One region of the Candidatus Enterococcus ikei genome, then DNA from elsewhere that is predicted to be linked to it. Evidence: riboswitches for the same ligand, from Rfam matches in the RefSeq annotation. Region 1 holds a riboswitch; each other region holds the start of a gene.
What was found. Region 1 has a riboswitch for magnesium ahead of JZO69_RS06865 (LCP family protein). Riboswitches for the same ligand answer to the same signal wherever they lie in the genome.
Positions count from the first base shown of each region.

Region 1 (8,310 bases):
CGCTAAGTGGGGCAGCTCACTCAAAAGCAAAGGATCAAGCACCTCAGCTTCAAAAAATACAACGACATTACCCGCAAATTTCAGTCAACTTTCTGTTTTAGGTAGTGATGAAGTGGGCAACGGTAGCTATTTTGGTCCAGTCACAGTTTGTGCAGCTTTCGTTGATAAAACGATGGTCACAAAATTAAAAGCTTTAGGTGTAAGAGATTCCAAAGAACTGACAGATCCTCAGATCGTGCAGCTTTCTGCGGTCATCAAAGAATTGATTCCTTACAAATTATTAATTGTAGAACCAGAAAAATACAATCAGATCCAACCTAAATACAATGCTGTGCATATGAAAGTTGCGCTGCATAATCAGGCGATTTATTTATTACTGAATGAGATTGCACCAGTCAAACCAGAAGCTATCTTAATCGACCAATTCACACCAGAAGCAAACTATAAAAAATATGTTAGAAGTGAACAAAATCAAGTCAGTGAAAAATTGTACTTCATTACTAAAGGCGAACAATATCATGTAGCAGTTGCTGCAGCTTCAATCATTAGCCGAGCAGCGTTTTTAGAAGAGTTGGACAAAGAATCAAAAGAATTGGGTATGAAAGTTCCTTCCGGCGCAGGGACAGCTTCTGATAAAGTTGCTGCTAAAGTGTTAGCAAAAGGCGGCATGGAATTATTGGGTAAATATGTAAAACTTCATTTTGCCAATACAGAAAAAGCCAAGAAAATTACTACAAAATAATAAAATGCCTAAGACAGTTTTTGATACCGTCTTAGGCATTTTGTTATTCAGCTTCTTGAATTTCTTTCTCTAAATCAGCATAATCGATTGCTGTATGAATGAATGTTTCATCATTTTTCGGAAAATGCTGTAACAAAGAATCCATCGGTTCAATCTCAATTGTTCCTGACTCCAATTCAAAATCCATCAAATGTCCACCAAATGTTTGGTCATCGTCTATAAAATGTAAATGAAGATCCGCTGCGGCCACTCCTTGAAATAATTCAGGCGTAAAAAAGCCAACTATCGTACCAGTAACATTCCCTTTTATAAACTCCGGCTGTTCTTTGGAGACTTCAACTAAACGTTTATAAGGTTTTTGTTGCTTGGGCATTACTCGAATATGGACTTCTTTGAATATTCCATGAATCTTGATTGCATGAAAAAGATTTTCACTCTTTAAATGGTCACGGATCAAAGTATTGATTTTTAAATTATCTGCTGGACCGTCCACCGGGAAAGTAATTGTTGGTTTAAATGTAGTTACTGCTGCATAAGGAGTCTCTTGTTCCTCATTTATTGCAATCAAGGCGCCATCTTCTCTTCCTTGAAACGCTTTTCCATCTAAAATAATCAATTCTCCATCTAATCCAGATAAAGTACCAATCCCAAAATCGCCTTTTTTTAAAATATTAGCGATCGTTTCAGTCCCATCCATCAAACCTGCCATTAAAGCACCTAACGTTCCGTGCTGATATAAGACTGTTTCTTTTGTCATTATTATCACCTTTCTAATAAAACTGATCTGGTAAAATCGTTTCGCCAAGTTTTTTGTTGTCTTGGTAATCAATTGGAATATCGATTACAACAGGGCCCTCTGTTTCGAAACCAGTCAAAATCGCTGCTTTTAATTCTTGTGCGCTCGTAGCTCTTAACCCTTTTGCACCAAACGCTTCGGCATATTTCACAAAATCGACAGGGCCAAAATCCACACCGGAAATCCTATGATATTTTAACTGCTCTTGGAATTCGACCATGTTGTAACGGCCATCGTTCCAAATCAAATGAATGATATTCAGCTTTTTGCGGACTGCTGTTTCAAGATCCTGAGCAGAGAACAAGAATCCGCCATCGCCTGATACAGATATGATTTGCGTATTTGGTCGAACCAATGCAGCTGATATCGCCCAAGGAAGCGCGACTCCTAAAGTTTGCATCCCATTACTAAAAAGCAAATGACGAGGCTCATAACATCTAAAATGGCGGGCCATCCAAATATAGTGGCTACCTACATCGACAGTTACTGTCATCTCATCTGTCACAAGATTTTGCAAGGTATCAATAACTTCTAAAGGGTGAGTCAGTCCATTGACAGCTGATGTTTCTACATTATCTCGTTGGATGAGCTTTTCATGTAATGAATCTAAGTATTCTGTTGCCTTTTCTGACAGCACTTTCGCTTCGATACTAGGCGATAAAACGGTCAATGTCTTCCCGATATCTCCAATCAATTCCCGCTCTGGTTGAAAATATTGATCGATTTCTGCTGGAGTATCGTCGATTACGATAATTTTTGAATCCCCTTCTGCATTCCAGTTTCTAGCTTCATATTCAATAGGATCATAGCCCACAGCAATAACTAGATCACTGCGTTTTAATAGCATATCCCCTGGTTGATTGCGGAACAATCCGATTCTTCCAAAGAAATGATCTTCCAATTCCCTAGAAATAACACCCGCTGCTTGAAAAGTCTCAACTACTGGTATGTTTGTTTTCTCAACAATGTCACGAATCGCATTGGCTTCTTTTTCAGTAGATGCTCGCATACCTACTAATAAAACAGGCAATTCAGCTGCTTTAATTCGTTGAGAAAGGTATTGAATATCTTCATTTGAAGCAGAACCGATTTTTGGATCGCTCAAAGGTTTGATATTAGCAGCTTTGACCGTTCCATCGACGACATCTTGAGGAATACTAATAAAACTGGCTCCTTTTTTCGACGACTTTGCTAAACGATAGGCATTAGCTAAAACTTCAGAAATCGTCTCCGGATCTTGGATTTCAGCGCTATATTTCGTAATTGGTTCAAATAATGCGGCATTATTCATACTTTGATGGGTCAATTTTAATAAATCTCTGCGTTTAACTTGACCGCCGATTGCTAATACGGGATCGCCTTCTGCTGTAGCTGTTACTAAACCTGTTGCCAAATTACTTGCTCCGGGACCACTTGTCGCAACGACAACACCCGGGTTGCCTGTTAAACGTCCAACTGCTGCTGCCATAAATGCTGCGTTTTGTTCATGTCGTGTCACAATCAATTCTGGGCCATCATCCACTAAGGAATTAAATAGACCATCGATCTTTGCTCCTGGAATACCGAAAACATAATCAACTTGATGATTTTTCAAACTTTCTACGATTACTTCGGCACCATTTCTGCTTTTATCCATCTCGTGTTACACTCCTTTTATACATATGTTCCAAAAATTCAAAAACCTTATTGTATAAGGAAATAAAACTGAAACATACAAATTTACGAACTTTTTATGATACAGATAAACACTTTGTATCACTTTTTTTACATTATAGCACGTTGATAATTTTTTGTTTAATCATATGGGTCAACAAATTAAAGAATGATGTGACAAAAGTCGTTTAAGTTCGAGAAATTAGACTAAAAGAGCCCGAGAAAAACTAAAAAATCAGTTTTCTTTCGGGCTCTATATCAGAATAAACGGTGAAAAAAACAGCTACTACGATTCGCTTCAATCACATTCTAAGTGCTAAAGTACTAAGACTTGAAGACTTCGGAAATAAACGCTTTTGTCTCAGTCATTTAAAAAATTTTTATTTAATTTCGATAATTTGCTCTTTTATCCTCTATTTGTTTTTCAAAATCCATTCCATAACCAAAATCATATGTGTGCCCCAATTCATCCTTGTAACACTTCATATCCAATGGTACATCTTCTTTTTGTTGTTCAACAGTTTCCATATCTGCCGGCATCTGAAACGGCAACAAACCAGAAGGTGTGAAATCACCGCTTAAAACACTTAAAATTGCTTGTGTTTGGACACCAAAATCAGCGATGATCGCTTCTACAAAGGGTTCAAATTCTTTAACGATCGTTGGATTTTTCATAGTTAATGAAACAATGATTGGCAAATGAGGATATTCATTTTTCAATGCCAAAATAGTTTCAAGATCTTTATTATTCGCTGCTTGATTGCTTTTACCTAGATAGGACCGATTGGTACCAGCTAAGCTTTTCTTACGAGCAAGTATAGCCGTATAAGATGAATATTGTAAACTTATTGGTAAATAACCATTCCCATTGTCTTCCCTAGAATAGCCAACAGTTTTAGGCGATTCTAAAAATACCAGAGCAACCTCTGCTTGTTCTGGTGTATCTACTACTTGGAAATACTTTTCTACTACAGCGGAACTGACAGGATTTTTTTCACAAGCAGGCTGTATATTACCAAACCAGTCTGCCGATTTCCCTATTTTCTGTTTTGGAATATAAACATTGATCTGCTTTTGTAACGGCAATAAACGATTTTTATTTTTTAGCAACACTAAAGATTTTTGTTGCGCATTATAACCAGCTGCCATAAACTCAGGATTTCCCACTATTTTCTCTGATTGTTCTGGACGTAAATACGGGTTTTCAAAAACTCCTGTTTGAAAAATGTTTTTTAATAGGCGACGTGCTGAAATGCGAAACCTTTCCTGCATTACCTTTTCTCCATGTTTTAAAACGCCTAATTCGTAAGCAGCTAATACTGGTTCAATCTCGTTATTACCGCCAAATTGGTCAACTCCTGCTGCTAAAGCTTTATAATGACGCTCTTCAACTGTTAAATCTTGGACACCCCAACTTTTCCCACCAATAAACTGGTCTAGTTCGACCGCATCTGCTGTAATCGACCAATCAGTACAAACAACACCATCATATTCATATTTTTTACGTAATAAATCATTGATAATAAACTCGCTAAATCCATTCCCAACGTTCTCATGATTTTTTTGATCTTGATTATAAGAAATAGTGTAATATGGCATAACGGCAGAAGCCTTTTGTGTTCCATCTTCTAATTCAAACGCACCATGCAAAAAAGGTTGCAAATGTTCGTTAAAATTATTCCCTGGATAAACAGCGTATTTGCCATAACCATAATGCCCATCTCGTCCAGCTTCACCACTACCGCCGCCAGGCCAATGTTTGACCATTGCATTTACGCTCTCTAGACCCCAGCCATTTTTTCCATTCTGAGTCGTTTGAAACCCATCACAATATGCTTTAGCTAAAGCTGTGACTAATTTCACTCCTTCTCCAAAGGTTCCTGAAAAACGCATCCAGCGCGGCTCAGTTGCCAAATCGATTTGTGGCGATAGTGCTGTCGTAATTCCTAACGCCCGATATTCTTTACTAGCAATTTCACCGAATTGCTTAACCAATGCTGGATCGAATGTCGCAGCTAAACCTAATTGTTCCGGCCATTTAGAAATATCTCCGCCAGCCCCTGCATTAAATTCTGTATCTGCACTTGTGCTGTGTCTAGGATCAGAACTAATATTCACAGGTATACCCAAATCTAAACTTTCTGCCATTGCCTGTATATTATTGGTCCACTCAGCGGCAATTTGAGGAGAATCAACAATGGTTAACAAGACATGACGAATATGGTCTTTTTTCAAAAATTCTTTTTGCTGATCTGTTAAATTAGATAGTGATCCAGTATAATCATTTAATGTTTTACCATCATATGTTCCAGAAAACATTTGAACAAAATGATTGTCATTTTTTGCTACAGTTTGATGGCGGCTATATAACATCAAACCGGCAATTTGTTCGATCGATAATTTCGAAACCAAATCCTCGATTCTTTCATCAATTGGTAACCGCCAATCTTCATAAGGATCTAAAACACCATTTTTATTTAAATCTTTAAATGCAAAACCATCTTCTTCTATCAATGTCACACCAGATGCTTCAGCATACCCAAGGGTTGCTCCATTTTCATTTTCAACAAGTGTCCAATTTCCTTGAGCTATTTTGCGATAGGTCATATCGATTTCCTCCTATTTCTAAATAAAAGTAAACGCATTCTTTTGCTAATTCAATCTTACAATTTTTTACGATCAAATGCGATACTAATTTTTATTCCAATATAAGTTTGTTATTTTCTGATTCACTTCAATTCTGCTTAAGAAAGTATAAAGAAAATAAAACTTAATCTATTCTCAATATTAAGTTTCTCTGATTTTTTCATAATAAAATGGTCAAACAAAATCCCTGCAATACTTGATTTTATAACTTAAAAAATTATAAAATCAAGCAAATGATGTACTTACTCCGTTCGTTATATTATAAAAAATTTAATACTTCCCTCATTGACTTCAAGTGATATTTTCACTATATTTAGGGCGATCTGAATAACTTGTTAGGTGAGGCTCCTATGGAAACACAGGCTACTGCTCAAAAATGTCGAAAGACAGTAATGGGTAGGACAGGAATTGTCGAATTAAGGCTTTTCACAAAGTAGCTAAAAGCTCTGCTTTTTACGTTTCATAGTGCTAAAACTCAACGATGAGAATGATGAAAAGCTCTATTTGTGCTGAAATCAATCCCCCTTCGCTGAGTTATTTTAAGCGAAGGTTTTTTATTTTTGATAAATAATATTGGCGAGTGTTAGGACTTTAGGAGGTGAAAATTGATGCACAAGAAGACATCTAGTTATTATTATGAACTATCTTCTTTAGTGTACAACCGCCTTTATCTATTATTCAGAGCAAAAAGAACTTTTTATACCGTCATCCAACTCAATTCCTGAAGCCAAACTTTATTTGATGATCAATTAAAATGATTAGCGAGGAATAAAAATGAAAACAGTAAAGAAACTTTTAATTTGTACGGTTCTTTTTGGCATATTGGTCGTTACCGCTACTGGAAGTTATATCGCTATTAGCTTTCATAATGGAAAAAAAACAGCCCAGTCTCAAGTAAATAAGTCTAAGAATACGAATTTTTCTGGTGATCAACAGACAAATCTAAAAGAAATCACGATTATGTTGATAGGCGATGACGGACGTGAAGATGATGAAGATGGTGGACGAGCAGATACGTTGATGGTCGCCCATTATAATAGCGAAACAAAACAACCAAAATTAGTCTCGATCATGAGGGATTCTTATGTGCAGATTCCTAATCATGGTTTAGAAAAAATCAATGCTGCTTATGCTTTTGGCGGCGCCGAATTAACAAAAAAAGTGTTAAACGATTCGTTTAACTTACCAATCAATTATTATATTTCTGCTAATTTTAATAACTTTATTCGATTAATCAATGAACTGTATCCAAAAGGCATTGAAATTGATGCGGAAAAAGACATCAACCTAGACAATGTTGATATCAAAAAAGGCAAACAAATCATGGATGGTAATACCTTGTTGCAATATGCCCGTTTTAGAATGGATGAAGAAGGCGATTTCGGTCGTGTCAGAAGACAACAACAAGTCATGGATGCCTTAGCCAAACAATCTAAAGAAGCAGTTTCATTCATGCAGCTACCTAAAATTGCCGGTGAAGCTATCGGTTACTTAGACACGAATATACCTGCTGATTTGCTAATAGATTTAGCTAAAGATTTTCTGAAAGGAACTGTTAAAAATCTCAAAACGTTATCCGTACCAGTTAAAGGGAGCTGGACTTTTAATGATTACACAGAGGCTGGAAGTGTTTTAGAGATCGACGAAACGCAAAATGCACAAGCCATTCATGAATTCTTGAATGATGGAGCAGAAAAATGAAACAGCACAACAGATTATCCAAATTGCACTATGTAGATTTTTATATTTTAATCCCTTATTTCATCCTATGTATCATCGGTATTTTAATGGTCTATAGTTCTAGCTCTTATCAGTTATTAGACAGCGAATTAGGAACAGCTAGTAAGGCTATCAAACAGACAATGTACTTTATTTTTAGTCTAGTCTGCATGTTTTTTGTTTATCGATTTAATTTGAGTGTACTTCGCAAGCCTAAAATGATGCATTTTATCTTAATCATGACCTTTCTTTCGATTATTTCTTTACCGTTTATCGGGACAAGTGTAGGTGGCGCCAAGCGCTGGATCAATTTAGGCGTACTTTTGTTTCAGCCTTCAGAGTTAGTGCCTTTGGTATTGGTTCTTTATTTAGCGGCAAATTTAGCAAAAACAGATACCTTAGTTCCTTTTACCTTTAAAAATCATAAACGTTCACTACTGGTTTCAATTTTCTTTATGTTTTTTGTTGCATTACAGCCAAATATTGCTGGAGCATCGATGATTTTTATTCTTGTTTTGGTTCTATTTTTATCCAGCGGTTTATCCCCTTTATTTATGTCACTAGCGTTGATTGGCTTTGTTGCACTAAAACGATTAGGCACCTTGATCTTATTGTCTATCCCAACTCATTGGATGCCACAAAAATTTGGTTATTTAGTGACACGATTTGAAGTAATGCAAAACCCATTTATTGATCCCACAGGCAAAGGCTTTCAAACGTCGAATGCGTACTATGCTATGCATAATGGCGGATT
Region 1 covers NZ_JAFLWD010000015.1:461-8,770, forward strand. Annotated here, with positions in the region: gene rnhC (ribonuclease HIII) at 1-742, shown strand, start outside; gene budA (acetolactate decarboxylase) at 786-1,499, opposite strand; gene alsS (acetolactate synthase AlsS) at 1,513-3,174, opposite strand; gene JZO69_RS06860 (glycoside hydrolase family 3 protein) at 3,576-5,798, opposite strand; M-box (ykoK) riboswitch at 6,162-6,331, shown strand; gene JZO69_RS06865 (LCP family protein) at 6,612-7,538, shown strand; gene JZO69_RS06870 (FtsW/RodA/SpoVE family cell cycle protein) at 7,535-8,310, shown strand, end outside.

Region 2 (8,310 bases), on a different contig from region 1:
CCAAACAACTTGGCGAACAAGCAACGACATTAAGTGAGCAAGCTAAAGCAGCAGGTGCAGCGGCAGCTTCAGCAACTGATCCTACAACAGCAATGGAAAAAGGAACTGAAGCACAAGAGTTGGCAGCCCAAGCACAAGAAAAAGGTGCGCAAGCTAAAACCTTAGCTGATTCAATCAAAACAAAAACAGACGCTATGCCAGAGAAAGTCGAAACAGCTCGTAATGCTACGAAAAAAAGCTTAGGTGATCTAGGGGCAGACTCAATGAAAACAGTGGGAATTCAATTCACACTGGCTGAATACAAAGCCCTAGATATGAATACAAAACAAATTCAAACAGATTACATGGTCAAAACGGGAACAAAAATGGTTCTTTTAACCCTTGTTTCAGCGGTAGCTGCAATTATCGTCGGGTTGATTGCCTCATTAGTAGCTGCATCTGTTGGACGAAATTTGCGTGTCGGTCAATATGAACGGACGCTACAATTTTCAAACACTGAAATGGAGAAATTCTCCCCAGCTTCATTGATTACACGTAATACCAACGATATCCAGCAAATGCAAATGGGGATCGTAATGATCATGCGTATCGTGTTATATGCACCGATCTTAGGTATTGGTGGGATTTACAATGTCTATCAAACAGGAACGGGTATGGGCTGGATCGTCGGTGTAGCAGTTGGTGCTGTCTTAATCTTAGTATTAACTCTACTATTAACAACGATGCCTAAATTTAAAGCATTACAAAACTTAGTCGATAGAGTAAACTTGGTTTCTCGTGAAATCATCACTGGTTTACCTGTTATTCGTGCGTTTTCTCGAGAAAAATTTGAAGAAAAACGCTTTGATCGCGCCAACACTGATTTAATGAAAACACAATTATTTGTTAACCGTGCGATGTCGATTATGATGCCTGTCATGATGTTATTGATGAATGGTATTTCTGTTCTGATCGTTTGGGTCGGCGGACACAATATGAATAACGGTCAACTCCAAGTTGGGGATATGATGGCCTTTATCACGTATACAATGCAAATCGTTATGGCTTTCATGATGTTATCAATGGTTTCAATTATTTTACCTCGTGCCAACGTTGCTGCTGGGCGTGTGGAAGAAGTACTTGAAACAGAACCAACAATCAAAGATCCAGAACATCCAAAAGATGATCACGACTTCAAAGGTGAAGTGAAATTTGAAGCAGTAGAATTCCGTTATGGTGATGCTGACGAAGATGTGTTGCATCACATCAACTTTACGGCCAAACCAGGACAAACAACTGCCTTGATCGGTTCAACAGGTTCAGGTAAATCTACAATCGTTAACTTGATTCCACGCCTGTTTGATGTAACGGGTGGACGAATCACGATCGATGGCATCGATGTTCGTGAAATGAGCTTGCATAAATTACATGAAATCATTGGATTTGTGCCGCAAAAAGGGATCTTATTCTCAGGCGATATCGCATCAAATATCAAATTTGGGGATGCTAATATCTCTGATGAACAAATGCGAAAAGCAGCTGAAATTGCCCAAGCAGAAGAATTCATCGATTCAAATGAAAAAGGCTATGACCGAGAAATTTCTCAAGGCGGAACGAACGTTTCTGGTGGACAAAAACAACGTCTATCGATTGCTCGTGCCTTAGCGAAAAATCCTAAAATCTTGATCTTTGATGATTCATTCTCAGCACTTGATAATAAGACGGATGTAGCATTACGTAAAGCTTTATCTGAAAATATCAAAGGCGCAACACAAATCATCGTTGCCCAAAAAATATCTACGATCCTTCATGCAGATAATATTATCGTATTAAACGAAGGTCGTGTAGTCGATCATGGAACACATGATGAATTAATGAAATCATCCACTGTCTATCAAGAAATTGCCCAATCACAATTGAGCAATGCTGAATTAGGCATAGAAGAAGCTGAGTAGGGAGGAGCGAATAGAATGGCAGAACAAACACAAAATCGCCCTCGTGGCGGACGCGGACCTGGAAATGGAGCTCCAGTGGAAAAAGCCAAAGATTTTAAAGGAACACTAAAAAAATTAATCTCCTATATTGGTGCTTATAAAATACCTGTTTTCTTTGTAATGATCTTTGCAATTGCTTCAACTGTATTTAATATTTGGGGTCCAAAAATCTTATCACAAGCCATCACAGAACTATTCAATGGTTTGATAAAAAAATATCAAGGAACTGGTGGAATTGATTTTAATAAAATTGGTGGAATTCTACTCTTCATGCTAGGACTCTATCTAGTGGCTTCAGCTTTCGGGATCATTCAAGGCTGGATCATGTCAACGATTTCGCAAAAAATCACATATCGAATGCGTAAAGAGATTTCAGAAAAAATCAATCGCATGCCGATGAACTATTTTGAAAGTCGTACGACTGGTGAAGTATTATCTCGTATCACGAATGACGTGGATACTTTAGGTCAATCATTAAACCAATCAATTACACAGTTGATCACATCTGTCTTTACAATCATCGGGGTTATCATAATGATGCTATCGATTTCTGTGCAAATGACAGGGATTGCTATTTTGATTGTACCGATTTCAATGATCTTAATTTTGATTGTGGTAAAAAACTCTCAAAAATATTTTAAAACACAACAAGAATATCTTGGTGTGATCAATGGTAAAGTAGAAGAAACAATCGGTGGCTACAATATCGTACGTCTTTTCAATGATGAAGAAAATTCTCTTGAAGAATTTAAAACACAAAATGATGTACTATTCAAATCAGCTTGGAAATCACAATTTCTTTCTGGTTTGATGCAACCAATCATGAACTTTGTTGGAAATCTAGGATACGTTGCAGTAGCGATCTTTGGTGGGATCTTAGCTTATAATGGTACGATCACGGTCGGAGATATTCAAGCATTCATCCAATACGTTCGTAACTTAACACAACCAATTGCTCAATTAGCCCAAGTATCAAACTTACTTCAATCTATGGCAGCAGCTGCTGAACGTGTCTTCGAATTCCTAGAAGAGGACGAAGAAGCACAAACAGTACCAAATCCGGTTAAAATCGATAAAGCCAAAGGAATGGTTGACTTTGAACATGTTCGTTTTGGTTATACACCAGACAAAATCATTATCAATGATTTCAGTTCACATGTCGATCCAGGCCAAACAGTGGCAATCGTCGGACCAACTGGTGCAGGTAAAACAACCATGGTTAAACTATTGATGCGTTTTTACGATGTAACATCTGGTGCGATTAAAATCGATGGTCATAATATCAAAGACTTCAATCGTGCAGATTTACGTAAAAATATCGGGATGGTTTTACAAGATACTTGGTTATTTAAAGGAACCATCATGGAGAACCTTCGTTATGGTCGTCTAGATGCAACAGATGAGGAAGTCTATGAAGCAGCGAAAGCCGCTCACGTTCACCACTTTATCCAAACATTACCTGGCGGCTATAACATGGAATTAAATGAAGAATCGTCAAATATTTCTCAAGGTCAAAAACAACTACTAACGATTGCTCGTGCTATTTTAGCTGACAAACCGATTTTGATACTTGATGAAGCAACATCATCAGTTGATACAAGAACAGAGGGCTTGATCCAAGGAGCTATGAACAACTTAATGGCTGGCCGTACATCCTTTGTTATTGCGCACCGTCTATCAACAATCAAAGATGCAGATAAAATTCTTTATATGCAAGATGGTGATATCAAGGAACAAGGAACACATGAAGAACTACTTGCTGAAGGTGGTTATTATGCGTCACTTTATAACTCTCAGTTTGAAGAGTTAGATGAGTAAGCGATTAGTGAGTAAAAAAAATTATAATACAACGGAAGCTAGTAAAGGCTGTTTTAAGCCATTTCTAGCTTCTTTCTTATTTTCATAAAATGGGTATTATGAAGCAAATAGACTGCTTAGGTCAAAAAGGTGTTTTTTTTTGAAAATATTGACTGTTACAGAATTTTTTTTTGCCTCAATACGCTCTTTGTGGTTATTATAATTTTCAAAAAGTCCATAAATCTACTTTTAAAGTAATATATTGAACGTTTTTTGTGTTAGAAAAATATTATTATTATCATGTAATATATTTCACAAATAGAAAAGGTGGTAATAATGATGAAGGCAACAGGAAGATTGTTACATGTTAAAAGATTGGTCAGTTTCTTTATGGTTTTGAGTACATTGATTGGTGTAAGCTTATCGTTTGGTATTGATAGCTATGCAGCGCTGCCCACTGGGAAAGCTGCGATGATCGGAGGAGACGCAAATACTAATAAGATAAAAGGATATTTTACAGGCCGACGTGACTTAAATAATTGGGAATATGCAACGTTAGGTAGTAAAAGTGAAGGTGTTTACTTAGAAAAAGAACCGGGGACTATTAGCTATTACAAAATTAGGTCTGCTAATCCTATTTTTAAAGATTATAACTATTTTACAGTATCAAATAGAGGGTATATTTATTTAAGTAAAAAAAGTGATGCAGCTTCGTTTATGATTAGTGAACAAGAAACAGGATTAAGCAATGTTTACCATAATGGTTCTCCAGTAAATACATATGGAGACTATATTACTGTTGGTAAAGCAACTGGCTCAGATAAAACTATTTGGCTTTTTATGTCCCAAACGTAAATAATTAAAATAACTTTTATATTTCCTTCGAGCCGCATAATGCTTTCATCTTGCATTGTGCGACTTTTATTTTGTTGCAAGTTCTATTTCTTCATTCAAACAACCTAAATCAAATTTGTGATTTAAAATTAAGAAAACATAAAGACTCTTAAAATAACTTGAAAAAACTTTTTCATAGCGGTACTATTTAACAAAATGAATAGATAAATAACCTTGTTAGGTGAGGCTCCTATACAAACATAGGCTATTGCGCAGAAACGTCGAAAGACGCCAATGTGTAAAACAGGAATTGTCGAATTAAGGCTTTTCATAAAATAGCTAAGAATTTTTCTTTACGTTGTATAGTGCTAAAACTCAGACGATGAGATTGATTGAAAGTCAAACGTCTTAGGAAAAAAATGTTTGGCTTTTTTCTTTTGGTAAAGTAGCAACCGATTGCATTTACTGAATGTATACCGTCTTTGTACCTGCTTGTGTTTTTTTGGAGTGAGGTTGGTTGGAGATGGAAAAGACTGCTAAATGATTCACTCCTAACTAATAGGAAATAGAATCTTTTAGCAGTTTTTTAGGTAATGCTTATATTTACGAACCAAGTTTGAATTAGTTTTTTTAATGAATATAGGAATGAAGGGATTTTATCACATGTATATGTCGAAAGAAAAGAAATTTACGCCAGTTATTTTTAGTATTGTACTTTTTTCATTACTTAGTTTTTTAGTTGTTAAAAAGGTTACTTGGTTCACTAATTTAGATTCATGGATTTATCAATTTAATTGGAAACCAAATGAAACACTGACTAGTTTGGTGAATCTATTTGCAAAAACTACAACAATCGTCCCTATTTTTATCGTGAGTCTTATAGTTTCATTTGTCCTATGGAGAAATCAGCATAAAGCACTAGCTATTTGGATGAGTAGCAATGTTTTAATAGTTAGTGCTTTTGGTTTTATCTTGAAACATCTGGTTGCACGGACAAGGCCAAATGTAGAACAATTAGCGGAGAAGACCTCTTACAGTTTTCCTAGTGGACATTCACTTTTAGCAATGTGTTTGGCATGTTCAGTCATTTTGGTCATCCACACATTTTCTCCAAAGAAAACGAAAAATTACAATGGCTTAAAAGGTCTATTGCTCCTTTATGTTCTGTTGATCGGCTTTAGTCGAATTTATTTAAGAGTTCATTATCCAAGTGATATCATCGCAGGTTTTCTATTAAGTTTTATTTGGGTAAATTTTTCCTACACTTGTCTTCAAAGAGTTTATTTGAATAAGAAATTGGCAACGTCAGAAACAAAAAAACGATTTATTCAAAGAACGATTTTAACTGCCTTAACATTTCTTTTAGTTGTCGTGGCGGGCGCTTCAGTGTATGGTGCAAGTGTGTTTAAGAATGTTCAAAAAACAGCAGATAAAATATATCAGCCGTTAAATCGAAAAACTAAATCTGCGCAATTGGGAAAGAGCGAGCCGGCCAGTTTTTTACTTTTAGGAATTGCCAATGATTCAAAGCGTAAGACGGATTTTCGAGCGAATACTATCATGGTTGTAACGGTGAATAATCAATTAAAGAAAACAACGATCACAAGTATTCCAAGAGATGCTTATGTAGAAATCATTGGGAAAGATGGAATGTACGATAAAATCAATCATGCACATTCCTTTGGTGGTGACGAAATGATGATCGATACGGTTGAACATTATTTAGATATCCCAATCAATCACTATTTTGTGATCAATATGGATGGTTTAGCGGATTTAAGTGATGCGGTTGGTGGAGTTACGGTCAATAATGATTTTGAGTTCGATGCAGAAGGAATCCATTATCCAAAAGGAAAACAGCATTTAGGTGGTTGGGAAACATTACAATACGCGAGAATGCGATACGAAGATCCGTTGGGGGATTACGGCAGACAAAAAAGGCAGCGGGAAGTAACGATTCAGCTTACTAAAGAATTAACTTCTATGAAAAATGTTCTTCGATACCAAGAATTATTAGATGTCATTGGAGATAATGGACAAACGGATATGACTTTGGATCAAATGATATTATTAATGAAAAATTACCAGCAAGCCCTGGGCGATATTGAGAGTTATCAAATGCAAGGAGAAGGGTTTACAGGTGATGGCTATACTGGCGATGGAGGGATTTCATATCAGCGTATTTCAGAAGAAGAGAAACAAAAAGTTACATCGGAATTAAAGAAACAATTGAATATAAACTAACTTGGCGTCCAAATGCTCTGTTTTCAAAAACCGAATGCCCAACTTCCGATTGTCAAATGACTTTTTCTTTTGGTATAATTTGATTCATAGAAGTGGAGGAATGTAAGTATGATAAAAGTTGCAATTATCGGGTACGGGAACCTGGGACGTGGCGTTGAGCGCGCGCTTAAGCAAAATAAAGACATGGAATTAGTAGGCATTTTTACAAGAAGATCACCTGAATTGGTTCAAACAGAAGGTGGACAAGCCTATAAAATGGAGGAGCTTACGTCTAAAAAAAATGCTATTGATGTTTGTATTTTATGTGGAGGATCAGCGACAGATTTACCAGCGCAAACGCCAGAATGGACGCATTCATTTAATACCATCGATAGCTTTGACACACATGCTAAAATTCCAGAGCATTTTGCTAAAGTGGACAAAGTAGCAAAAGAAAATAAAACAACCTCAATTATCTCAACGGGATGGGATCCAGGCTTGTTTAGTTTAAATCGCTTGTATGCTCAAAGTATTTTACCTGTCGGACAGACAAATACATTTTGGGGAAAAGGAGTCAGCCAAGGGCATTCAGATGCATTAAGACGAATTGCCGGTGTTGCAGATGCCGTTCAATATACGATTCCAAATAACGATGTTATTGAAAAACTAAAAGCGGGTGAGCAGCTGGATTTAACTACTCGTGATAAACATTTTAGAGAATGTTTTGTCGTGCTTGATGAAGGAGCCGATGGAGAAAAAATTCGTGAAATAATTGTTTCAATGCCTAATTATTTTGCTGAGTATGATACTGAAGTTCATTTTATTTCCCAAGCGGAACTAGATCAAGAGCACAAGGAAATGCCACATGGAGGAACGGTTCTTCATACTGGCACAACGCATGAAAATACGAAACAGGTTATTGAATATAATTTACAACTAGAAAGTAATCCGGAATTTACGGCAAGTGTTTTAGTTGCGTATGCCAGAGCGTGTGTACGTCTGGCTAGAGAAAAACAATTTGGAGCGTTTACAGTTTTGGATATTGCACCTAAGTATTTATCTGATCGAACAGATGAGGAATTAAGAAAAGAATTATTGTAATTGATGGCATAAAAATGAGCCGGAAACAAACTGATTTTTCGTTTGTTTCCGGCTCATTTTTTCGTTTAAATTATCAATTATAAAACAATTATTCACTGATTGTTTGTTTCATTATAGTGTAAACACGTTCTAAGTCTTCCTGTGTTCCGCGAAGTTCGTAATCTGCTAAAAAGGGAAAGTCGAATTTTTGTGCATATTGTTTAGCCGTTAAACAATATTGATGATTAAAGTTTTTATTGCCGCTTCCGACTACTCCTAGACAATATCTGTAGTTTCCGTGATACTCTAAGTATTCACGCATAGTTTCAGTTAAAATTTCTGTATCTCCATTATCTACGCCATTTCCGCCATCTAAGTAAGTTGGAACAAAGGTGAAAAAAGG
Region 2 covers NZ_JAFLWD010000009.1:133,401-141,710, forward strand. Annotated here, with positions in the region: gene JZO69_RS04690 (ATP-binding cassette domain-containing protein) at 1-1,934, shown strand, start outside; gene JZO69_RS04695 (ABC transporter ATP-binding protein) at 1,950-3,791, shown strand; gene JZO69_RS04700 (hypothetical protein) at 4,107-4,625, shown strand; M-box (ykoK) riboswitch at 4,831-4,998, shown strand; gene JZO69_RS04705 (phosphatase PAP2/LCP family protein) at 5,268-6,848, shown strand; gene JZO69_RS04710 (diaminopimelate dehydrogenase) at 6,957-7,928, shown strand; gene nrdI (class Ib ribonucleoside-diphosphate reductase assembly flavoprotein NrdI) at 8,017-8,310, opposite strand, start outside.
Region 2: linked by a shared signal. The riboswitch ahead of JZO69_RS04705 (phosphatase PAP2/LCP family protein) and the one ahead of JZO69_RS06865 (LCP family protein) in region 1 are both predicted to bind magnesium.

Region 3 (8,310 bases), on a different contig from region 1:
GTCATGACTGTGTTTTTAAACTAAGGAAAATTTTACATACGAAAAAAATTGGTCACGGCGGTACTTTAGATCCTGACGTATCTGGGGTTTTACCTATTTGTATCGGAAAAGGGACAAAAGTAATTGAATATATGGTTGATTCTGGTAAGACATACGAAGGTGAAATTACGCTTGGTTTTTCTACCACAACAGAAGATGTCAGTGGAGAAATTGTTGAGAAAGTAATACTGTCTAAACCTTTTTCAAACGAAGAAATTGATGCTGCTATGCAAACGATGACAGGTGTGATCACACAAATTCCACCGATGTTTTCAGCAGTTAAAGTTAATGGTAAACGTCTTTATGAATATGCTAGAAATGGTGAAGAAGTTGAACGACCAGTGAGAAAAGCGACGATTTATTCTTTTGAGCGCACCAGCGAGCCTGAATTTGATGAGGTAAAGGGAACGCAAAGCTGGTGTTTTAAAGTCGTTTGCGGTAAAGGAACGTATGTTAGAACTTTATCTGTAGACACAGGTATTGCCTTAGGAGTACCTGCACATATGTCTGATTTAACTCGTATGGCAAGCGGTGGCTTAACAGCAGAGCAATGTTTGACTTTAGAACAAGTTGCAGAAAAAATGGAGCAAAATGAAATCAATGATACCTTATTACCGATTGAAACAGCTGTCCAGCAATTTCAACGCATCGATCTATCTGACGAATTGTATCAAAAAGTCAAGAACGGCGTTCGATTAAGTCCAGCTGAATTGGCTTTAACAGAGATGCCCGAAGACTTAGTCGCTTTATTTTATCAAGATCAGGTTGTGAGTTTATATATGGCGCATCCGACTAAACCCAATGTATTGAAACCTAGCAAAGTGCTAAGAAATAATTAATAGAAAGAAGTTTTATCATGCAAATTATTCCAATTCGACATCCTTATAATCCAGAACAAATCCCTACTGATGACGTTGTTATGGTTTTAGGCTTTTTTGATGGTGTTCATCGTGGACATCAAAAAGTAATTGAAACAGGTAAAAAATTTGCCGAAGAAAAAGGCTTGAAGCTAGCTGTGATGACCTTTAATCAACATCCTTCGATTGTTTTTCAAAAAGTTCTGCCCGAAAATATGAAATATTTGAACAGCTTAGAACAAAAAGAGCGATTAATGAAAAAACTAGGTGTAGATATTTTATATGTGATCGAATTTACTTCAGCGTTTGCTCATTTAGCTCCGCAGGAATTTGTGGATCAATATATTGTCGGGCTGCACGCTAAAGCTGCAGTTTCAGGTTTTGATTATACTTATGGTCCTAAAGCGATTGCGGATGTTGCTCATTTACCAGGCTATGCCAAAGATCGATTTGAAGTCGTTACGGTAAGTAAGGAAGAGTTAGATGGCGCAAAAATCAGCTCAACACGAATTCGTGAACTGATGGAGCAGGGGCGAATGGAAGAAGTCACTGAATTACTAGGTTATGTTTATGAAACGGACGGAACAGTCGTTCACGGGGATGCCAGAGGACGTTTATTAGGATTTCCAACAGCTAATATCAAAGTGAAAAGTACTGTGCGCCTGCCTAGGATCGGTGTCTATGCTGTGAAAATCAAAATTGGTAATAAGTGGCATATTGGTATGGGATCGATTGGTCATAATGACACATTTGGTGATGGCCGTGATCTCACAGTAGAAGTCTATATTTTAGATTTTCATCAAGATATTTATGGAGAACAAGTAACGGTACGTTGGAATCATTATTTGCGGGATCAGGTTAAATTTGATGGAGCTGAAAGTTTGATTGTACAGCTAAAACAAGACGAACAAGATACTGGCGATTATTTTTTAGAAAAGTAATAGCGCTATAAATATTTTAGGATGGTTCATACTTTCTATTCTGTCATAATTGAGGATAAGCAAAAATAGTTGCTTATTAAAATTTAGGAGGATGAAGTCCATGAAAAAAATTATTTTAGGAGCAACAGTTTTGCTATGTTCAGTGGCTTTAGTAGGTTGTGGGAAAAATACGGATAAGAATAAAGATAAATCCGAAACGCCGTCATCTTCGAAAGTTGAAAAAAGCAGTAGCACTTCAGAATCTAGCAAAAAAGATAGTCGAGAAAAATCTGATTCCAAAGAGGCTGATAAAAAAACATCAGAATCTACTGCTAAAAAGAAAAAGTAATCTATCATTTTTATTCAAAAGAAGAGAGCAAAACAAAACTGATAGTGAGTTTTGTTTCGCTCTCTTTTCTTGACATCTAATTTTTTATAAAAGTCAATCAAACGAAGCATTAGTAAAAGATGACAATACTTGCTTTACCTCAGTGCTCATATATTTATTTTTAAGATAATAAATAGACATAACTCTGATTGGCAGACTTTTATGAGTGATTGAGACGATGTTTAAATCATCTAAATGACATTCTAAATATTGTGGAACGATAGAAAAAGTATCTGTGTTGCTTACCATGTAAAGGATCAGTTCAGTGGAATCAACTTGAATATCATATTCTTGAGACCTTTCTGGGAGATGAAGAGCCATCCAGTCATAAATTGTTTTTGTTTCAAGGAACTTTTTATTGAAAAAAATAAATGGATAGTTGTCAAATAAGTCTAAAGTAATTGTCGAGTTCTCTAAAAGCGGATGTCCTTTTCGCATGATAATTTTGTATTCATTTGAATAAATATCTATTTTATTTATGGTAGCAGGCACATTTGCTATGGAAGGACCAATCCCAATGTCTGACTCCAACTTTTCAAGCGATTTGAAAATGTTATCTGAAATAATCGTATTTACTCTTAAATGTTTATATTCATGAAACAATGTAGAAAGAGTGTCATTTAATTTGAATTCTAGATCATTTAAAAAAAGAGAAATCTTGAGCGTTGTTATCCTAGGTTCTTTTGTAGTAGAAAGGTCATTGATCTCTTCACAAATATAAAACATTTCTTGTTTGATCCGCCAACAATGCGTTTCTAATATTTTTCCAGCAGGAGTAAGTTGACACTCTCCGCCGTTTCTAAAAAATAATGCCGTTCCAATTTCGTCCTCAAGGTTTTTTATTTGTTTACTTAGTGCAGCCTGTGAAATATTTAGTTTGTTACTGGCTCTGGTGAATTGTTTTTGTTCACAGAGTGCCAAAAAGTAATTTAAATGGGTTAGTTCCATAATGAGTTGCTCCTTTCAAACTACAAATTAAAAGATATATTGAAGCTGTTCAATAAGATATTCATGTGTCTTTGAGAGCGGAGAGCTTGAAGAATAGCCAATAGAAACATTTCTAAAGGGAGCATCAATGATCTCGACAGAGACAGTATTTAAGTAATTAGGAATTGAATCTACTAATGAGTAAGGAAGAAAGGCTACTCCAAAGTCTTGATCAACCAAATTTAATATTGAAATTGTAGATGGAAGTTCATAATAGCGATTATCTTTCAGTTCAGGATGATTTGTTTCAATCCAAGAAGTGATGATTTGTTTTTCGTAAATTTTGTTTGAATAATTGATTAGTGGTATTTGCTGCAAATCTTCCGCCGTTAATTCATCTAACTCGGATAATTGATTGTTAGTGCTGACGAAAATACTATATGATTCAGAAAAAATTAAGTCACTTGTTATTTTCGAATTTGTTTCTGACAAAATACCGATAGCAATGTCGATTTCATTATTTCCTAGTACCTCTTCTAGATTTTCAAAATAACTGTACTCAAGCGAAACAGAGGGATAATGAAGACGGAATTCCGTTAATAATTTAGCAATTAAATAATCGATATCAGGTAAATTAGTACCGATTTTGATTGTTGCAGTTTCTCCAGTATGAACGAGTAAGTTGATTTCATTGACTGCCATGTCAAATTCTTTAAAAATTTTTTCTCCTCTAGTTTGTAGCACAAGCCCTTCTGCGGTTAACTTGTTATTACCGTAATCTCTTGTTATCAATTGAGCATGTAATTCCAGTTCTAATTCGCGGATATGAGTGCTCAAATAAGGTTGAGAAATACCTAATTCCTCCGATGTCTTTGTAAAGCTTTTGCTTTTACATAATGCTAAAAAATAATCTAAGTGTTTTAGTTTCATTTCCCCATCTCCTTCACTCAAGTAAAAATAAAATTCTAATCACATATAAGATAAAATAATTTTAGATAAAATAGTTCATTTTTTTAAAAAATATATAAAAATTTAATAGTATCTATGATTATTTTGAAATAAGCATAATTTGATGTACAGGAGAAAGAGCAATTTTCAGACAAATAGGAAAAGAGCCTCTTCAATTGGTGATAGCAGACCAATTGAAGAGGCTTTTATCAGGTTGTTGCTTTCTGATAAGAAATGATGAACGTTAAATCATGCACTGTAAATAATTTATTTACTCGTTCATTATATTCGTACTGATGCATTTAAACCATTCTATTTTACTTATAGTGCTATTCCTTTTTGTATGGATTAAATATGAGAATCTTGAGAAAACAAATCCCACTTCGCAGAAAATACGAAGTGGGATTTATCCGAGTTAATATTGTAAAAAGGAGTATGGATTGTGCATAAACGAAGTTGGGATGTTCGTCTACATAACTATCATAAATAGAAATGAGCAAATAAACCATCCCTTTTTATTTATACCTTTATTCTATTTTGTAAATGATTTGATGTTGGCTAACAAAAGCTTAAGTACGCTGATAAAACTATATACAAAAAAAGTTATAGCGGTATAAGTTTTTTAGTCTATAAAAAAATGATGTAACTCATTAGAATGATAGTGTAATTCTTCTTGTTAGGTGAGGCTCCTATACAAACACAGGCTACTGCCCAAAAACGTCGAGAGACGCCAATGGGTAGAACAGGAATTGTCGGATTAAGGCTTTTCATAAGGTAGCTAAAAGCTGATGCTTTTTACGTTGTATAGTGCCAAAACTCAACGATTGCGAAGACTCACGGCAGAGCGGGCTGAGTTTTCAGTGCGTTTTTTTTGTGTGGAAAGGATGTGGTTAGTGTGCCAGAAGATAGTTCGATCAATAAATCAGTAATTGAAAGAAAAGAGGAAAAGACAGATGCAAAAAGAAATGAAGAACATGATCCATGAAAAAGCATATCAAAAATTAGCTAACCTATCTATCGATAAAGTATTAGAAAATTTTTCATCTTCTTGGGATGGACTAAAAGCCAGAGAAGTACAACGTTCTAAGGATAAATTTGGCGTAAATAAAATCACTGATGATAAAAAGAAATCATTTATTTATACGGTGATAAAATCATATGTTACCCCATTTACAGTTGTATTGATGATTCTTGCAACTATTTCATTTTTTACGGAATATGTTTATGCAGAACCAAGTGAAAAAGACCTTGCCGGCGTATTGATCATGCTCGTTATGGTTTTGTTAAGTGGAACAATGAGCTTAGTTCAATCAGTAAAATCAAGCAATGCAGTTAGTAAATTGCAAAATATGATTCAGATAACTGCAACAGTTACTAGAGAAAATAAAGAAATGGAAATCCCCATGGATGAAGTTGTCTGCGGTGATTTAGTTAAACTTTCAGCAGGTGACATGATTCCAGCAGATTTACGTCTGATCCATGCCAAAGACTTGTTCATCTCACAATCTGCGATGACCGGAGAAAGTTTTCCAGTTGAAAAGAAAGTAAAAAATACAGTGCATACCAACAATAACCAAACAGATTTTGAAAATTTGTTATTTTTAGGCAGTAACGTGGTCAGTGGCAGCGGCGTTGGTGTTGCAGTTCGAGTCGGTGACAATACTTTATTTGGAAAAATTGCTCAAGATGTAGCAGATGACGAGAAAAAAACTAGTTTTGAATTAGGTGTGAATAAAACAACCTGGCTTTTGATTCGTTTTATGATGGTGATTACACCAGCGGTATTTTTGATTAATGGAATCACTAAAGGTAATTGGAGCGAAGCGTTGATGTTTGCGATTGCGACAGCGGTCGGTTTGACACCAGAAATGCTGCCAATGATCGTAACGACAAATTTGGTCAAGGGTTCTAGAGATATGGCAAAAGAAGGAACGATCATGAAAAATGTCAATGCGATTCAAAACTTTGGAGCGATGGATATTTTATGTACCGATAAAACCGGGACATTAACACAAGACAAAGTTATTTTAGAATACCACTACAATACGTCGTGTCAAGAAGATCGCAAAGTACTGCAGTCTGCTTTTTTAAATAGTTATTTTCAAACAGGTCTTCGTAATTTAATCGATAAAGCAATTATTGAAGCGACATCAAAAGAATTAACCATTGATGAAGAAGATTATTTTAAAATCGATGAAATACCTTTCGATTTTAATCGTAGAAGAATGAGTGTGGTTGTCAAAGATAGAAGAGCCAATCAAAGTAGCTTGATCACAAAAGGTGCAGTTGAAGAAATGCTTCAGGCCTGTTCTTATATCAATCAAGGTGGCGAGATTGTTCCAATCACGTCAGAAATAAAAAAACAAGTGCTAAAAACAGTGAATGACTTAAATGAAGATGGTCTAAGAGTGTTAGCAATCGCTGATAAGAAAGTCAATAATCAGTTAGATGATTATTCTGTTGAAGATGAAAAAGAACTTGTTTTACAAGGGTATCTAGCATTTTTAGATCCTCCTAAAGAAACGGCAGCGCAAGCTATCCAAGCGTTGAAAAATAACGGAGTTTCAGTAAAAATCTTAACTGGTGATAATGAGTTAGTTACACGATCTGTCTGTAGAGAAGTTGGTCTGGGCTCTGAAAAAATGATCAATGGTTCAGCAATTGCTAAATTAACTGAGACAGAATTAGAAAAAACAGTCAATGAATACAATGTTTTCACAAAAGTAACACCAGATCAAAAAACAAAAATCGTTAAAGCTTTGAAAAAGAACGAACAAACAGTTGGTTTTATGGGCGATGGGATCAACGATGCTGGAGCGATGAAAGTTTCCGATGTAGGGATTTCTGTGGATACGGCAGTTGATATTGCCAAAGAATCAGCAGATGTTATTTTACTGCAAAAAGATTTAATGGTTTTAGAACAAGGAATCTTATCTGGACGTCGAGTGTTCAGTAATACAATGAAATATATTAAAATGACAGCAAGTTCAAACTTTGGAAATGTTTTTTCCGTGATTCCAGCAAGTATCTTTTTGCCATTCTTACCAGTGGCACCAATTCAATCACTTTTCTTAAACTTGATTTATGATACTTCCTGTATGTCTGTTCCGTGGGATAATGTTGACGCAGAATATGTAGAAAAACCTAAAAAATGGGAAGCTAAGTCGATTGGTTCGTTTATGAGATGGTTTGGACCAACAAGTTCTGTTTTTGATATTGTTACGTATCTATTTATGTACTTTATTATTTGTCCAGCTATCTTGGGCGGTAGTTTCTTCTCGTTAACAGCAGATAAACAGTTATTATTTATTGCAATTTTCCACGCAGGTTGGTTTATTGAATCTTTATGGTCACAAATGTTAGTTCTCCATGTACTAAGAACACCAAAAATTCCATTTCTTCAAAGCAGAGCATCAGGGATTTTAACATTGGTGACTTCGATTGGGATTTTAGTTGGAACAGTTTTACCGTTTACCAAGTTAGGGGCAAGTATCGGTTTTGCACCACTGCCGGGAAATTATTTCTTCTACTTAATTCCGACAATTATTGCATATTTACTTTTAGTAACAGTAATCAAAAAAATCTATATGAGAAAATACCAAGAGTTGCTTTAGTCTATAGCTAAAAGGAACCTTATGTTCTCACTAGATACTCGAATTTTAGGTGTGAAGCAAAATTGCTAGTTAATTTTGTTTCACACTTTTTATTTATAAAATTAAGAACTTGGATGAAAAGTTTAATAAATCAAATTAGAACATTTTACGATCGAGTATGGTAAGATAAGATGCGCCTTCTATATAATAGTATAAAAAGTAGCGAACTTCTAAATTTGGAGGAAGAAATAAATTGAAAAATGATCATCTTAACACGTCGGCATATATACATATTCCCTTTTGCGAACATATCTGTTACTACTGTGACTTCAATAAAGTCTTTTTAGAAGGGCAGCCAGTGGATGAATATATTCAAAGTTTGTTAAAAGAGATTCGTTTAACACAAGAAAAATATCCCAACAATGATACTAAAACGATCTATATTGGCGGGGGAACGCCAACGTCATTATCAGCGAATCAATTGGCCGTTTTATTAGAAGGAATACGAAAATCACTTCCTTTTGATCCTAAAAATGAATTTACAGTAGAGGCCAATCCTGGAGACTTAACTCAAGAAAAGCTGCATGTGATGAAAGAATATGGTGTAAATCGTTTATCTATGGGCGTCCAAACGTTTG
Region 3 covers NZ_JAFLWD010000007.1:8,351-16,660, forward strand. Annotated here, with positions in the region: gene truB (tRNA pseudouridine(55) synthase TruB) at 1-878, shown strand, start outside; gene ribF (riboflavin biosynthesis protein RibF) at 896-1,837, shown strand; gene JZO69_RS02835 (hypothetical protein) at 1,938-2,165, shown strand; gene JZO69_RS02840 (LysR family transcriptional regulator) at 2,259-3,152, opposite strand; gene JZO69_RS02845 (LysR family transcriptional regulator) at 3,180-4,061, opposite strand; M-box (ykoK) riboswitch at 4,745-4,915, shown strand; gene mgtA (magnesium-translocating P-type ATPase) at 5,033-7,693, shown strand; gene hemW (radical SAM family heme chaperone HemW) at 7,926-8,310, shown strand, end outside.
Region 3: linked by a shared signal. The riboswitch ahead of mgtA (magnesium-translocating P-type ATPase) and the one ahead of JZO69_RS06865 (LCP family protein) in region 1 are both predicted to bind magnesium.

Region 4 (8,310 bases), on a different contig from region 1:
GCAATTGCCTGAACAACTGCCCGCTCTTGAACTGTATCTGCCACAACTTCTACATCAAAATTTTTCAAATAACGAATTCCGCCATGAACTAATTTAGTTGAACGAGATGACGTACCTTCTGCAAAATCCTGCATTTCGATCAGACCTGTTTTCATACCGGCAGCGCTAGCTTGTAAGGCAACACCAGCACCTGTGATCCCGCCACCAATAATCAGTAAATCTAATTCTTCAGATTTCATTTTTTCAATTGATGCTTGCCTGTTTTTGATTGAAAATGTCATACCACTCACTTCTTCCTTTATTTTGATTTATGTTTGAACATTTGTGTGGCAGCAACTGCTTGTTGCCAACCTTCGTATAAATCGTCCCGCTCTTCATCAGACATTTTCGCCTCAAACACTTGGCCATCTTCATAAAATTCTTTCAACTCATCTAAATCTTTCCAAAAGCCAACTGCTAAGCCTGCTAAAAAGGCTGCACCCAAGGCTGTTGTTTCTAAGTTTTGAGCTTTTTGAACAGAAGTATTTAAAATATCTGCTTGAAATTGCATCAATAAATCATTATTCGCAGCGCCGCCATCGACTTTTAAGATAGGAATAGCGATTCCTGTATCTTTTTGCATTGTGTCAATGATGTCCCGCACTTGATAAGCAACTGATTGCAATGTTGCTTTTACAAAATCTTCTCTTGTTGTTCCTCTCGTTAAGCCAAACACTGCTCCTCTTGCATCTGAATCCCAATATGGTGCACCAAGTCCTGTAAAAGCTGGTACAACATAAACTTCATTTTTGTTATGAGATTCATTTGCTACGGCTTCAGACTCTGCCGCTGTTTGAATCATCTTCAACCCATCACGTAACCACTGAATGGCTGAACCAGCTACGAAGATACTTCCTTCTAAAGCATAGTAAACTTTTCCATTGATTCCATAACCAACTGTTGTTAGTAAATTATTGTTGGAAAGCTGAGGTTTTTCACCTGTATTCATCACAATAAATGAACCAGTACCATACGTATTTTTAACCATGCCAGGTTCAAACGCCATTTGCCCAAACAACGCTGCTTGTTGGTCACCAGCCATACCTGAAATCGGAATTTCACTTCCATAGAAGTGATAATTCTTCGTCAAGCCGTAAACTTCAGAATTCGATGTTGCTTTTGGCAGCATCACACGTGGAATATTTAATATATCTAAAATATCTTGATCCCAATCTAAATCGTGAATATTGAATAACATTGTACGACTGGCATTTGAATAATCTGTTACATGGGTTTCTCCACCCGTTAATTTCCAAACTAGCCATGAATCGATCGTTCCAAATAATAGCTCTCCTTTTTCAGCTCGTTCTTGTGCTCCTTCAACATGATCTAAAATCCAGCGAATTTTTGTTGCTGAAAAGTATGCATCTACAATCAATCCAGTTTTTTCATGAATCATATCGCCATGTCCATCTTCTTTTAGTTGATCAGCGATTGGTGAAGATTGACGAGATTGCCAGACAATCGCATTATAGATCGGCAAGCCTGTTTGCTTGTCCCAAACGACTGTGGTTTCACGTTGATTGGTAATACCAATTCCGGCGATATCAGAAGGTTTAACACCAGACTCGATCAAAGCACCTGCAATCACAGATTGAACGGAATTCCAAATTTCATTTGCATTATGCTCTACCCAACCTGCTTTAGGAAAAATTTGTGTAAATTCTTTTTGAGAACTACCGATATTATTGCCTTTTTTATCAAAAATAATTGCTCTTGAACTTGTTGTTCCTTGGTCGATCGCCATGATGTACTTTTGTTCTGTCATTGTCGTTTCCTCCTAATTTTAAAAGCGTAGTAGGCCTTCTTCCATTTTTATCTTGTTCTTGAGAGGTTAGCCTGTCAAGTTAGCCACTTTTTTTGAAAACGCTTTATATTTTATGTACTTATAATAATCGGAAATGGTTTCATAAAAACGTCATCTTTTTTTTTATTTCAAAAATAAATGAAAGTTTTTCAAGATACGCTTGCTAGATAAGTAAAAAATAATATTGTGACTGGGACATAACTCTACGTGCCATATCCCAGCCACATTTAAACTAACTCATCTTTTACCATGTAGTTCGCGAATTTTCATTCTGATTTGATTGATATCATAAGTCGATCCTAATTCGGATAACACATAAACCTCTTTTACAGATCGATAATTATTTGGCTTCATGACATTTGTGATCATCAAGTCATATGTCCGTTTGGAATCATAAGGCTCAATTGTTAAACCATTCAAATTTTTCAAGCTTAAAACTAATACCTGCGTCATTACTTCTTTATACAGATGATCCATCTTCAAATCAATTCCGATACGTGTTTCTCCGACAATCTCAAAATCAATGGTTGCCAACACACTTAAATACTTCACCAATGACCATTCATGCAAGCTATTTCCTTGTTCATACTTCGTATCAAAGCATTCTAAGCTTTTATCTAAAAGAACATGTGAGAAATCTGCTAATTGATGACTAGAAAGATGCTGTTCTTTTTGCCATATATTTTCCCGATCAAACAACTCCAACTCTCCTTTAAAAAAATACAGTCGGCTATGAATCTGAGAAAAATAATAAAAAATCTTTTTCTCTAATTCTGGGAAAAATTTTTGTGGACGATAATATAATATGACATGCTCCAACACAAACGTATCCGCCAAAGAAGTTGGGGTACGCCGCCCTCGAATCAAACTATACGCAGCAAAATCTGACTGGGCTAAAACCGACATACTCGTTAAAAAAATAAAATGCAGTAAACTTTCTTCTTCATCGATTTCAAGAGGATAACGACTAAAAAAACGGATCACAAATGCGCGCAATGTTTTGAAAAAAGGATCTTGTTCATAGCTTTTACTTTTGCTATATAATTCTTTAAATACTTTTGACTGAACCAAGATTCTTTTTTTACTGATTGTCAGCCACAAGCTAATTTTCAATTTGCTATATTCCTCAAATGAAAGAGACAACGCTTTTTCTAAAGCTTCGATGATTCTGGAGTTTTGAACAGTTAGTGTTTTTTCTTGATGAATCTCATAAGGGGTTAAAAACCAATAAATTTGAAAATAAAAATAACGAATCTGCAGTTCTTCTCCTTTTAATTGTCCATTACGGATTTTAAGCTCAAACTCTTGCAGCAACTGATTTAATTCTTTGATTTTTCTGAATAAAGAAGACTCACTGATCATAAATTTGGTCGTTAATTGAGCAATCGTAAATTCTCGATAATGAAATAAATGATCAATCAGCTGAAACTTGATCGAAGCCCGAACATAATCATCTAAAACCTTACTGACAGAAAACTGATCTGACATGTGGATCGCCACCCATTGTCCATCATAAAATAACGAACAATCTTTTTCATAGGGTTTCAAATAATAGCCTAGCTCTTTTAAATCACTTTCAAAAGAAGCCTTTGAGACACCTAAATAATCCAATAGCTCTGTATCAGCTATACGCCCACCAGCTAAAATTACTTTTCTCAAAATACCAATTTCTCTTGCTTCTTTTTTATCAAGTAATTCTTCAATCTTCATCTGCTTCACTCCATAAACCACCTAAAGCCAACTGGTTCGTTATATCTAGAACGTTAGAAAAATAAGGATGATACAAAAAATCTTTTTGGTAAAATTCTTCCAACGTTTGACCCATTTGAATACCAAGAGCAAGTGTGTTGATTTTTTCTAAGATATTAGCTTTTGAAACTAATTGAGCACCTAGAATTTTATGGCTGTCGACTTCATAAATAATTTTCCCGGTGATTTTTTCATTCCCTAAAAATGAGGAACTGTATTGTTCAACCTGTGAGGCGGCAATTGGCTGCTCATGAAATAATCCTTCTGCTTCGGTCAAACCCGTACTTGCTATATAATAATCGACAAGTTTCGTCCCAATCGTGCGAATTGACCCAACAAATGGCGTTGTTGATTCTACAAGATTTTGAGCAACAACCAAGCCCGTTCTTACTGCATTGTTCACTAATGGGATATAAAAAGATTCATTCGACAAACTATACGGTACTTGAATACAATCACCAATTGCAAACACATCTGCTTGAGAGGTTTCTAAGTATTCATTTACAATAACTGTCTGATCTGTATGTGTTTTGATAAATTCATCTAAATAACCCAAATCAGGCCGTACATTCATCGCAAAAATAGCAGAATCACATGGTAAGCGAGATTTTTTCGTCTCTATTATCAAACCGTCTTCTGTATCGTTAATTTTCTCTACAGTCTCATCAAAATGAAAAACGACTCCTTTTGCTTCTAGTTCTTCTTGGACTGGCTGAATCATTTCTTGATCAAAATACTTAAATAATAAGTAATCCATCCGCTCAAACAAATGTACTTCTTTCCCTTTTTTCACCAATGTATCGGCTGCTTCTGCTCCGATCTGACCACCGCCGATCAAGGCTACTTTATCGCTTGTTTCCAATTGCTCGATTGCTTGTATAACGCCAGGTAAAAATTTATATTTTAAAACCTTTTCCGAATCACTGCCCAGAATTTTCTGTGACCATTGACTTGAACCAGTCGCTAAAATTAATTTATCAAACGACAAAAGAGATTCTGTCTCTTGTGTCTCACATTTGATGGTATGCTGCTTTGAATCTACACTGATCACTTTTGTATTTAATAATAAGTGAATGTTTTTGTCTGCCAATTGCTTTTTTGAAATAAATTGAGCATCTTCGATAGGCTCAATCACTTCATTAAAATAAAGATTGATCCCACCTGGTAAATAACCAACTGTTTGTTGTTTTTCAATTAAATAAATTTCAGCTTTAGGGTGTTTTTTTCTAGTAGCTAATGCAGCAGATACTCCGGCAAAAGAAGCGCCAATAATCACAACTTTCAAAGTCAGTCCTTCTTTCCAATGAATAAAACGTTTTCCTAAAGAATATCATATGCTTAATCACAACGCATAGAGATACGCTGATTTTATTAGTTATTTTAATAAAAAAAAGATCTGCTTACTCAACAGATACTTGAGTAGACAGACCGTTTATATTTAGTTACATATTAATTTCCCTTAAGAAAAGCTTGGATTGCTTCAGCATTCTGCTGCTCATCTAGCTCAATAACACTGCCAGACTCTGTGTAATCATTGAAGTTCCATGAACCTTCTACCGGAACTGAAAGTGATTTTAATGATTTTACTTTTCCAGATAAGAAATCTTTAGCTAAATCGATCAAGAGGTTAGTTGGGACATTGGTATCGATTTTACCAACTAGTTTTCCTGCAACTTGCGGCAATTCCCAAACTGGAATCAAATCTTTTGACTGATCGATCAATGCATCCATAACTTGCTGTTGACGTCTTATACGACCAAAATCTCCTTCTTCATCCATTCTAAAACGTGCATATTGTAATAAGCTATTTCCATGCAACGTCTGCTTGCCTTTAAATATATCGACACCATCTAGATTGATATCTTTTTCAGCTTCGATCGTGACTCCTTTTGGATATAGCTCGTCAATAATATCACTGAACTCTTTAAAATCCATCACCACATAATAATTGATTGGTAAATTAAAATTAGTCTTCAGTACATCTTTTGTCATTTGCGCACCACCGTAAGCGTATGCTGCATTTATTTTATCTTGTCCGCCATCAGGAAATGTTACATAGCTGTCTCTCATGATCGAAATCAATTTAGGCTGTTTCGTTTTTCCATCATAGTGCGCGACCATAAGCGTATCTGAACGTCCTTGATCCTCGTCATCATCTCTCGAATCATTTCCGACTACCATCACAGTCAGTTCTTTATCGCTTGTTTGCTCATCACCAGTAAAATTTTGGTTTTTATCAGAAAGTTTTGCTTCACTTTTTTCTTTCGCTGTTTGAAATGAGATCGCTGCATAACAGCCTGCACTAACGACCACTAGGAGAATTGATAATAACGTAATAATTCCTATTTTTACAGATTTTTTCATTGTTGATTCCTTTCTACAACTCGAATGTTTTGCGGTGTATAAAAAAACCTCCACCAAGAACACTCAGCGAAGGGATTAGATTACAGTAGTTAAAACTCACGACGACCGCCAGTTATTACAACTTACCTAGATCTTCTCTTCGTTGAGTTTTAGCACTATATAACGTAAAAAGCATTGCTTTTAGCTGCTTTGAAAATCGCCTTAATTCGACGACTTTTGTCCTACCCGTGCCTGTCTTTCGACATTTCTGAGCAGCAGCCTATGTTTATATAGGAGCCTCACCTAACAAGTATTTAATTCATTTTACACTATAAGCGTATCGCCTCACAAAGTCAAATTAAAATTGGATAAATTCCCGCCAAAAACAAGTAGCTAGAAAATAAAACTACCGATTACTCAGACACTTACGTAACTGATTCAGTTAGTTACAATGATAAAATTACAGATAATCTTTATGGTTTCTTAAACATTTTTGCTTTTTTATTGATACTTCAAATAGATACCCGCTCGCAACCAACGTGATCTTTTGCCTATATCTCATGATTTAGATAGACATTTTCTGTAATATCTGTTTCAATGTTTAGAAGAACATACCTTTGGAGGATATAAATGGATAATTTTTTAGAGAAACAGCAAGAATTCTTTTTTAATTTTTTAACCGATAGCATTGATAACTTTTTATTAGATCACTCGGATGAAACATTTTATGCGTTTGCCCTGGACTGCAATATCCACGAAGAAGGTGAGATAAATCTCTGCTTTAATACGACAGAACTTTGGCAAGAAACAACCGACTACTATACAGCTAAAGGCTATAACAATCAGCAAATCGAACAAATGAAGTACAATGCCGGCGACTGGGATGAAGATCAACGTTTTACTTCTCTTCATTTATTTGATGATTGGGTGGAAGACGATGAAGATATCGAAACTGTTCTTGAATGGCTTTGTCAGCAAATGCTGCTCTTACTAGAAAGTGAGACTTTTCAGCGCATTCCTAAAACAGACGATTTCAAACTGTTAGTTTATGATCATGATGAAGATCCGTCTGACTCACACGATCGATTTGAAAAAATATCAGTTATTGACTATTTTCAAATCGACTAATGAAAAAGAGAATCAAAAATATGACGAGGACCTAACTCTGTGAGTCATCTTCCCCGTCATATTAGAAATTCGATAGCTAGTAAAAGCAAAAACAACTCATTTTGCTCTGTCCTCTACAGCACTTATCTACTATAATTTAAAGTCTAATTCTTCGATGTTGAAAAGTGTTGTCAAAATTTTATTCACTTTTTCAAATAAAGCTTTTTTATCGATCATTTGGTCCGTCGTTTCAATCGTTGTGTTTTCACTGAAATACGTTAAATGATCATATTCTTCTTTAAGTGTAACTTGGTGATCTCCTTTTTTATAAAGAATAAAATCATCTAAAACATCTGTTTCGTATTCTCTTTTGTACCCATTTTTTAAAACAATCGTTGTAATCAAAGAGTTGACTGATAACTCATCTAAAGGCATTGTTTGTTCATCGATCATCAAAGTATAATTTTCATCTTCAATAATTCCACAAGCATTGCAACCTCCATCCAATAAATTGACCGTTTTGGTGAGTATCGCTTTTTTCATTTTTACAGATCCTTTCCTTAGCTTCCATTATTTCTTTACATATTATAGCAAAGAATGACACCTAATGAAGCCTTGAATAGGTTAAAAAATGGTTAACATATAAATAACTTGATCAATAAAAACAGCTTATTTTTTGGTTAAATCCAGAAAATAGGCTGTTTTTATTAATTAATTCTGTTTTTTCTTACGCCACAAAATATATCCTTGAATAAGGACGAGTAAAGCTAATAAAACAATCACTAAAATCAACCACATAGGAACTTTACTTACAACCTTAGTTTCTTTATTTTCTTCATTGATTACCTTCGCTTGTTCCCTAGTAATCTCAAATTCATTTTCAAATGCCCATTTTTTCCCCTCTTGATTGATCAGCGTTTTACTGATATATTTTCCGGGTTGTAACTGTCTTTTGATTGGCACTGGAAAATCCATCACAGAATCTGGCGCCATTTCCAACGCTTCTTTTTCCAACTTGATCAAAGGAGTCTCTTCCCCTTTTTTTCGAATTTCAAATTTTAGGTTCATTTTCTTTGAAATTGCTGCATTTTTATTGCGAATCGCATGGATCACTGACATTTTTTTTCCTTGTTTAGATTTCGCTACTTTTACTGAATCCATTTCATAATCAGGTAAAACCGATGTATCTGTCTCGTTCAAGACAACACCGACAACATAATGAAATCGCTGATTGATGGTCACATCTCTATTTTTAGTTTCGCTTT
Region 4 covers NZ_JAFLWD010000025.1:21,364-29,673, reverse strand. Annotated here, with positions in the region: gene glpO (type 1 glycerol-3-phosphate oxidase) at 1-281, opposite strand, end outside; gene glpK (glycerol kinase GlpK) at 299-1,807, opposite strand; gene JZO69_RS10610 (helix-turn-helix domain-containing protein) at 2,084-3,556, opposite strand; gene JZO69_RS10605 (FAD-dependent oxidoreductase) at 3,546-4,871, opposite strand; gene JZO69_RS10600 (LCP family protein) at 5,045-5,959, opposite strand; M-box (ykoK) riboswitch at 6,088-6,256, opposite strand; gene JZO69_RS10595 (DUF4303 domain-containing protein) at 6,569-7,066, shown strand; gene JZO69_RS10590 (DUF4809 family protein) at 7,196-7,588, opposite strand; gene JZO69_RS10585 (WxLIP family cell surface protein) at 7,757-8,310, opposite strand, start outside.
Region 4: linked by a shared signal. The riboswitch ahead of JZO69_RS10600 (LCP family protein) and the one ahead of JZO69_RS06865 (LCP family protein) in region 1 are both predicted to bind magnesium.